2 regions of the Streptomyces marokkonensis genome follow, and region 2 is predicted to be linked to the other one. Evidence: riboswitches for the same ligand, from Rfam matches in the RefSeq annotation. Region 2 holds a riboswitch; the other holds the start of a gene.
The links. A riboswitch is a leader RNA that binds a small molecule or an ion and turns the genes downstream of it on or off. The one in region 2 is predicted to bind cyclic di-AMP.
Positions count from the first base shown of each region.

Region 1: linked by a shared signal. The riboswitch ahead of ABEA26_RS16820 (C40 family peptidase) and the one ahead of ABEA26_RS23360 (M23 family metallopeptidase) in region 2 are both predicted to bind cyclic di-AMP.

Region 1 covers NZ_BAABCQ010000059.1:14,986-19,142, forward strand. The annotation lists gene ABEA26_RS16810 (helix-turn-helix domain-containing protein) at 1-670, opposite strand, end outside; gene ABEA26_RS16815 (ATP-binding protein) at 885-1,376, shown strand; gene ABEA26_RS16820 (C40 family peptidase) at 1,466-1,939, opposite strand; cyclic di-AMP (ydaO/yuaA leader) riboswitch at 1,943-2,087, opposite strand; partial or broken gene ABEA26_RS16825 (ATP-dependent Clp protease proteolytic subunit) at 2,458-2,829, opposite strand; gene ABEA26_RS16830 (ABC transporter permease) at 3,061-4,068, opposite strand.
Region 2 covers NZ_BAABCQ010000103.1:6,013-10,169, reverse strand. The annotation lists gene ABEA26_RS23370 (PrsW family intramembrane metalloprotease) at 1-302, shown strand, start outside; gene ABEA26_RS23365 (aldo/keto reductase) at 318-1,262, opposite strand; gene ABEA26_RS23360 (M23 family metallopeptidase) at 1,443-2,474, opposite strand; cyclic di-AMP (ydaO/yuaA leader) riboswitch at 2,486-2,643, opposite strand; gene ABEA26_RS23355 (PP2C family protein-serine/threonine phosphatase) at 2,887-4,110, opposite strand.

The sequences.
Region 1 (4,157 bases), on a different contig from region 2:
AAGGGCCGGTGACTCCGATGTGCGCCCCGGCGGCGAACGGCAGCACCTGGAGCCGGACATGGGGGAGACGCGCGGCCTCGACCAGCCGCGCCAGCTGACGGGCCATGACTCCGGGTCCGCCCACTTCCCGGCGCAGCACCGACTCGTCCAGGACCGCGCTCAGTCTCAGCGGCGTCGGCGCCCGCAGCACGTCCTGCCGGGCCAGCCGAACTTCCACCAGCGTGTCCAGCCGTTCCTCCGGCAGCCCGTCCACCGCGGCGCGCGTCACCGCGCGGGCGTACTCCGGCGTCTGCAGCAGCCCGGGGACCACCGTGGTCTCCAGCGTGCGCATCGCACTCGCCTGGGACTCCAGGCTGATGAAGTCGCGGTAGGTCGGCGGCAGCACCCCGCGATAGGCGTGCCACCAGTGGTTGCGGCCGCCCGCGTCGTCGGAGCCGGCCAGCGTCACCAGCAGCTCCCGCAGCTGGTCGTCGGCCACGCCGTAGGCGTCCAGCAGCAACCGCACGTCGGCCGGTTTCGCCCCGCTCGTCCCGGTCTCGATCCGGCTGACCTTCGACTGGTGCCAGCCCACCAGCCGGGCCGCCTCGCCGCTGGTGATCCCCGCCGATGTGCGCAGGGCGCGCAGCTCCGCGCCCAGCTTCCGGCGTCGCACCACGGGACCATGCTGCATGGGCCACTCCCCTACTCCCTAAGAGCCGCCCAAATACGCTCTGCCGTCGCAGAGTTCACCGCATCGAGCGACAGATATATGCACATCTTGGTGGATCGCCGCCCTCCACGGGCCTGATGGTGGCAGTCTGACGGCGAAGCACCAGTCCGGGACCGTACTCGAACCGTCCGCTCCATGTCGGGCCGCGGTCCCGTGGGAAAGGGACTACCTCGCCATGGCAGACCATCTGGAAGCATCCGTCACTCTGCCGAGCGATCCCGCCTCGGTGGCCGTCGCGCGCACGTATGTGGTCGGCACGCTGGTGGAGTGGGGCCTGCCGGCGGACACAGATGTGTCCGAGACCGTCCGGCTCATCGTCTCCGAGCTGACGACCAACGCGGTCCAGCACACCCTCGGCCAGTCACCCACCTTCACGGTGGACCTCGCACTCGACCGTGACGAGCGGCTGCGCATCGGCGTCACCGACAGCCATCCGCGGTTCCCCAAGCGCCTCCCCGCCGCCGTCCAGCAGGACAACGGCCGCGGCCTGGTGATCATCCGCTGGCTGACGGCGGAGTGCGGCGGCAAGCTGAGAGTGCGGGCCACGCGAGAGGGCGGCAAGACCATCTCCGTCGAACTTCCCTGGACGCCGCCGAGCGATCCGGTGCCCCCCGAGCCCGCCGCGGCCGTGGGGCGGGTCTCCGGCCGGCAGAAGACTCAGCGGTGAGGCGCCGAAGGCCTTCGGAGCGCCGCAGGCACATACCACGCACCCGAGGGGGAGACGGCGGGTCACGACGCCGTCTCCCCCTCGGGCGCCTACTTGACCCGGCCGTACCAGACGCTGCCGGTCCAGATCTTCTGCAGACGCACCACGTCCCCGGTCTTCGGGGCGTGCCAGATCTTGCCCTTCCCGGCGTAGATGCCGACGTGGTAGACGCTGCGGCCCGAGTGGAAGAAGACCAGGTCCCCGGCCTTGCGGCTCTTGGCGGAAATATGACGTGTCTTGTTGTACTGCTGAGCCGCGGTGCGCGGCAGCTTCTTGCCGGCCTTCTTGAACGAATACAGGGTCAGCCCGGAGCAGTCGAACCTGCGTGGTCCGACGGCGCCCCATGCGTACGGTGAACCCTTCTTGGAGGCCGCGATCTTGAGGGCCTTCGTCCCGTAGGTCGCCGCGGCCGCCTCGGAGGCGGCACCGGGGACCACGACGGATCCGCCGATGGCGGCGAGGGTGAGGGCCGAGGCCGTACCGGCTCGGGCCATCAGCGACGGGACACGATTGAGCGCGGACATGCGCAACCCTTCGTCAGCCGCCTGTGAAGGATGACCTGTCGGATTCGGGCTGGCGAAGTTGCCCGGCCGCACGAGTGCGGCTTCACCCCAAGGGCTGCTCGGTCCGGTGCCTCTCCCGCGGAGATGACCGTTCCGGCGACCCGTCGTGCTCGGGTCCTCCACTCCTGCCGATCCACTCCTGTCGACCGGTCGTCCGGGCGGCGGCAGGACTCGGCGTCCGCCCGGACCGCCCCGCCGCTGCGGCGGGGGCTTGTCGTCAGTCACGGATCTTGTCTCGTCCAGAGGGAGATTCCCAATGGAACGTGCCCTTTGTGTTGTTACTCGCCACTCACCCGTTCGGGTGGACGCCTCCGTGTTCGAGTGACTGCCGAATGCGGTGCCGACCTCCGGACCAGCGGCGGAGCAGGTCGTTCGGCCGTGCGGGCACGAGAGTTGCGCAACCTCGGCCAGTCGGAAATCAGTGGTGTTCCTACGCCGAAAGGGGGTACGCCGTTTGGTCCGTTTCACCCTCAGGTGCGTCAACTGCCGGAACACGGTGGAAGGCTGACGCGCGCAGTCCGCCGCTCACCGTCCAGTACGCGTAGCGCCCGGGCCAGGGGGGTGGCGTGCAGTTGCGTCTCGCCCTGCCGGTGCATCGGTGCCGGTGCGTCGCGCAGGGCCGTCGCCCTGTCGACCAGCGCCTGGGCAGTTCGCAGTGCGCGACAGGTGTAGCCGTCCCGCGCGGGGTTGATGCGCCCGAGCAGGTCGACGGCGTCCAGGACCGTTTTCCGCTCGATGTCCGCGGATACCTGCTCGGGAGTGCGGCCCGGGTGCCGTGCGAGGATCTCCTCCAGGCGCATGCGGACGCGGGCCAACTCATCGGCCCGTACGACGAGATCACTGGCGCCTGCCCTTCCGCAGGGCCGGTCGGTGCCGGCTGACGCGTCACCACCCGCGCGACGGCAGGTCGGCGCGCTTGCCCGGGAACATCACGGCCCGCGTGCCGCGGCCGGCTTCACGAACCCGTGCGTCGACCGGTCCGTGGCTCCCGGTCACCGCGTCGGGGTCCGCGACCTCCCTGCGTACGGCCTGGTCGGCGCACGGCCTGCTCGGCGCACGGCTGGGTTTCGGGCTGCCCGGGCTCAGGCGGCCGGTACCGATGTCCGGGTCCGGTCGGCCGCCGGTGAGCCGCCGGGTGCGCGTCGGCGCAGTGCGCCGCCGAGCAGGACGGCGCCCAGCCCCAGCAGGGCCCACCCCGTGAGGGTGAGCGCGGGGCCGGTCGCCGCGGCGCCGTCGAAGAAGGACACCGAGCGCAGCAGTGAGCCGCCCGCGCCCGGCGGCAGCCACTGGCCGATCATCCCGGCCGGCCGGGGCAGCATCTCCGGGGCCGAGGACACTCCCGAGGAGGGGTTGCCCAGCAGCATCATCACGGCCCCGCCCAGTCCCAGTCCCGCGCGCCCGAGCAGTGCCGCGAGCCCGGCGACGCCCGCCCCGACGGCCAGGGCCGACAGCCCGAACACGGCGGCCACGGCCCACCAGTCACCGGTGACCACTTCGAGCAGGGTGTGGGTGATCGCCGCCGCGACCAGGCCCGTCGACGCGGCGGCGCCGGTCAGTGCGACGGCCGCGCGGACGCCGCGCAGTCCCAGCAGGGTCACCGCGGCGCCGGTCGCGATCCCGGCCAGCGCGAGCGGCAGGACGCTCGCGCTCAGGGCCGCGCCGCGCGGATCCGCCCCGGAAGCGGGCACCACGTCGACGACCTGGACCGGAGCCCCCGCGGCGGATGCCTGCCCGGTCATCGCCTGCCGCAGCAGCTGGGCGACGGCGGGGCTCGCCGCGGACGCCGTGAGCAGCTTCGGACCCCGGTCACCGGCGACCACCGCGCCGTACACGGTCCGGTCCTCGACGGCGTCGCGGGCCTCGGCCTCGTCGGCGTAGCGGTGGATCTCGAAGGCGCCCTCGCGCTGGGTGAGCCGCTGCTCCACCTGCGCGATGGCGGCGGGTGCTCCCGCCACGCCGAGCGGCAGCTCGCGGGGTGCCGTACGGGCGGCCGGCCAGGCGAAGGCCCACAGTGCCAGTGCCACCAGTACGGGGACCAGGGCGACCACGGCGGCCACGCGGCGGCCGGGGGGAAGGGAGGGGCCGGACATGAGTGCTCCTCGCAAAAAGAAGGTTCGTTCGTTCTTTACCTGTCTCCACCGTGCGGCGGGTCCTGTCGGCTTGTCAAGAAGGAATGTTC
Region 2 (4,157 bases):
TCGCCCGGCAGCACGCACACCGGCACTCCGGGAAGGAGGCGGCGCGGGCGGTGGCGCAGTACGAGGCGTACGCGACCTCGCTGGCGTTCCTGCGGCAGCGCGGACGCCGAGGCGGGGCGGGCGCCGACTTCGCCGTACGGGAACGGCAACTGCTGGACGCCCTGTGGCACCGGCGCGACGTGGCGCGCCCGGCCCTGGACCACGCGTGCCGGGCCACCGCGCCGCCCGCACCGGTGGCCGTACCGCCCTGGGGCCATCCGTACCGGCCGTACAGCGCGTACGCCCCCTACCGGCGGCCGTAACGGCCGCGACCGGACTCAGGCCGACGCCTGTGTCAGCCTTCCGACCTCGTCCTCCGTCAGGCTCAGCTCCGCCACCCCCAGCAGCGCCGGCAGCTGCTCCACCGTGCGCGCGGACGCGATCGGCGCGGTAACCGTGGGCTGCGCGGCCAGCCAGGCCAGGGCGACAGTGGCAACGGGGGCGTCGTGCGCCTCGGCGATCTCGTCCAGGGCCGCGAGGACCCGCCGGCCGCGCTCGGTCTCCAGGTGCTTCGCGGCACCGCCGGCCCGCGGGCTGTCGACCGTCGCGCCGGCCCGGTACTTGCCCGTGAGGAAGCCGGACGCGAGTGAGTAGTACGGCACGGCGGCCAGGCCCGCCCGCTCCGCGAGGTCGCGCGGTTCGCCCTCGTACGTGTCGCGCGAGACCAGGTTGTAGTGGGGCTGGAGGGCCACGTACCGGGCGATGCCCTCGCGGTCGGAGAAGGCGAGAGAGGCCTCGAGCCGCTCGGCTGAGATGTTGGACGCCGCGATGTGCCGGACCTTGCCCGCCCTCACCAGCTCGTCGAGCGCGCCGATGATCTCCTCCACCGGCACCTCGGGCTTGTCGAAGTGGGTGTAGTAGAGGTCGATGTGGTCGGTACCCAGGCGGCGCAGCGAGGCGTCGGCGGCGGCCTTGATGTTCGCGGCGCTCAGACCCGGGTACTCGGGGTGCTGGCTGACCTTGGTCGCGAGGACGACGTCGCCGCGGTTGCCGCGGGAGGCGAGCCACTCGCCGATGACGGTCTCGGACTCGCCGCCGCTGTTGCCGTCGACCCACGCGGAGTAGGAGTCGGCGGTGTCGAGGAAGTTGCCGCCGGCCGCCGTGTAGGCGTCGAGGACGGCGAAGGAGGTGTCCTGGTCGGCGGTCCAGCCGAAGACGTTGCCGCCGAGGGCGAGGGGGAAGACCTTCAGGTCGGAGGAGCCGAGCTTGCGCAGAGAAGTCATGTCCTGCGTCAACGAGCGCGGCGGACCCGATGATTCCGGTGACGGCGCAAAGTTCGCGCAAACCGGCAGCCCTGACGTCGGGGGGGGGCGCCGTCAGGACCGCCGGGGGATCAGAGGCGGCGGGCTGTGATCAGGGGGAGAGGCGGGGACGGGCGGCGCGCGAGGCGGGGCTCAGGGGTCTCAGGGGGTGAGGCCCTTGCTCACCAGCCACGCCATCGGGTCGATGCCGCCGCCGTCGCTGGTGTGGACCTCCATGTGGAGGTGGGCGCCGGTGACGTTGCCGGTGGCGCCGACGCGGCCGATGACGTCACCCGTGGTGACCTTCTGGCCGACGCTGACGTTGATGGAGGACTGGTGGGCGTACCAGATCTCGGTGCCGTCGTCGAGGGTGAGCACGGTCTTGTAGCCGTACGACCCTTCGTAGCCGGCCGACGTGATGGTGCCGCTGTGGACGGCCTTGAGCAGCGTGCCCGTGGGGGCGGCGAAGTCGAGGCCCGTGTGGTAGCCGGAGGACCAGTAGGCGCCGGCCTGACCGAAGCTGGAGGAGATCGTGTACGAGGAGGTCGGCAGCGTGTACTGCTTGGCCAGCTTCGCGAGACGCTCGGCCTCGGCCTTCTTCGCGGCCTCCTCCTCCGCCTTCTTCTTGGCGGCGGCGGCCTTGGCCTCGGCCTCCTTCTCCGCCTTGGCGGCGGCTTCCGCGGCCTTCTCCTCGGCGGCGGCGGCGGCTTCGGCGGCGGCCTTGGCCTCGACCTGGGCCTGCTGCTGCTCGGCCTGCGCCATGATCCGGGCCCGCAGCGTCTCGCCGGCGTCGGAGGTGCCCTCCGAGGTGTCCGCGGCGACCGTGGTGACGCCGCTGAGCGGGGTGGCGGAGCCTTCGGGCTCCGGCTCCTCCTCGTCGGAGATGAGCGAGCCGACGTTCGGCAGGTCCGGCATGGAGATCGACACCGGCGGCTTGCCGGTCTGCGCGCTGGCCATGCCGCCCGCGCCGACGGCAGCTATGACACCGACGCCGAGGACGGTGGAACTGCGGGCGAGTCCGCCGCGCTGCTTGGCGACGCGGTGCTTGCCCCGTACGGGACGGATGGACTCCGCGGTGGGATTCCATTCCTCCCAGGGGCCCTCTTCGGGACGGTAGCCGTCGTAGCCGAAGGTGTCGGTCTCGTGCTGGTTCGGCACGAACGGGGCCTCGGGGGCAGGCCTGTTGGACGCCACGTGGGCGCACTCCTTTCCTTCCCTCTCGCCTACCGGGTTAGCTGACGGGTTCGGAGCAGGAAGGTCTCCTACGCGCGTATATCCGCCGTGTCTCCACGGCGTCATACGCCCGATTCACCCCAATGTGGTGGTTCCCCGGTTCCCTTGCGGGATTCGGCGCGTGCGCACGGAGCCGCCTTCTGTGACGGCTGGGACGACCGCGCTGCGTTATCGAACGTTAATAGACGCGAGGCTCGGATTCCAAGCGGTTCCTCTTGATCATTAGCGAATCCGGCCGGGACGTACGCCTCATGACCGGCAAAAACCGGGCGAGTTGACCCGGCTTCGGTATTCCCTTTCACGCCACGAGTTTCTGACGTTGTGTCAGTTGTTATGCGGAGGGGGGTCGACCCGTCACGGCAGGTAATGTTGATCAAGGTCGTCTTACGGCGAGCAGCGCCATGTCGTCCGCCATGCCGCCCCCGGAGTGCCGGCGCACGTCGTCGGCGAGGGTGCCGAGGAGTTCCTCCGGATGGCGGAAGACGCGACCGGCCAGCCGCGCGTGCGGGTCGTAGAACTCGCCCCGGCCGTCGCGGGCTTCCGACACTCCGTCGGTGTACAGCAACAGCGTGGCTCCGCCGGGGAACGGCGCCTCCTCCGCGCGGTCGGGCCACACCCCCAGTTCACCCATGCCGAGCGGCAGCGCCGCCTCCCGGGCGGGCAGCGGGCGCAGGGTGCCGTCGGCGTACAGCAGCAGGGGCGGCGGATGGCCTCGGTTGACGATGCGGACGATCCCGTCGCCGTGCGGGAGTTCGGCGAGTACGGCGGTGGTGAAGCCCTCGAAGGCGTCCAGCCCGTCCCGCCGGGTGCCCTCGCGGGCCAGCGCCCGTTCCAGCCGCTGCGCCACCGCCTCCAGGGTCACCTCCTGCTCGGCGGCCTCCCGGAAGGCGCCGATCACGACGGCGACGGCGGCCACCGCGCCCATACCCTTGCCGCGCACGTCCCCCACGATGAGCCGGATGCCACGCGCGCTGTCCTGCACCGCGTACAGGTCGCCGCCGATGAAGGCGTCGGCCTGCGCGGCCTCGTAGCAGGCGGCGATCTCGAACCCGCCGATCCGCTCGGCCGGTTCGGGCAGCACGGCCCGCTGGGCGGCCTCGGCGATCTCGCGGACGGAGACGAGTCGCTCGCCGGTGCGGCGGACGAAGGCGTTGACGAGGACGGCGAGCACGGCGACCGTCGCGATGGTGATCAGCTCGGTGAGGGAGTCGACGAAGTGGACGACGCCCATGCTCACTTGCAGCCCGATGACGGCGGCGACCACGGCGACACCGGTGAGCGCCGTGCCACGCCGTGAGTAGATCGGGGCGGCGACCAGGGGTGCGGCCGTGTAGAGGGGGCCGGCGGTGAAGTACCTCGGGGTGAAGAGGTCGTACAGGATGGCGACGACGATCAGCAGTACGGGGAGCAGGCGCACGAAGGCCCGCCCGTACGGCCCGTACGAGGACCGCCACCGCCGCATCCGGCCGACGGCCGACGGCCCCGGCCCCGGCCCCGGACGGTCGCCGAGGCCCGGGTCGGGCACGGGATCGCCGGGGAGCCGGCCGCCGGCCCTGGCGTACGCTCCCTCGCCGTCGTCCACGTCACCTGGCCGCACCACCACTCGTCTCCCGCCACCCCGCACGTCCACGCCGCTTGCCGTCC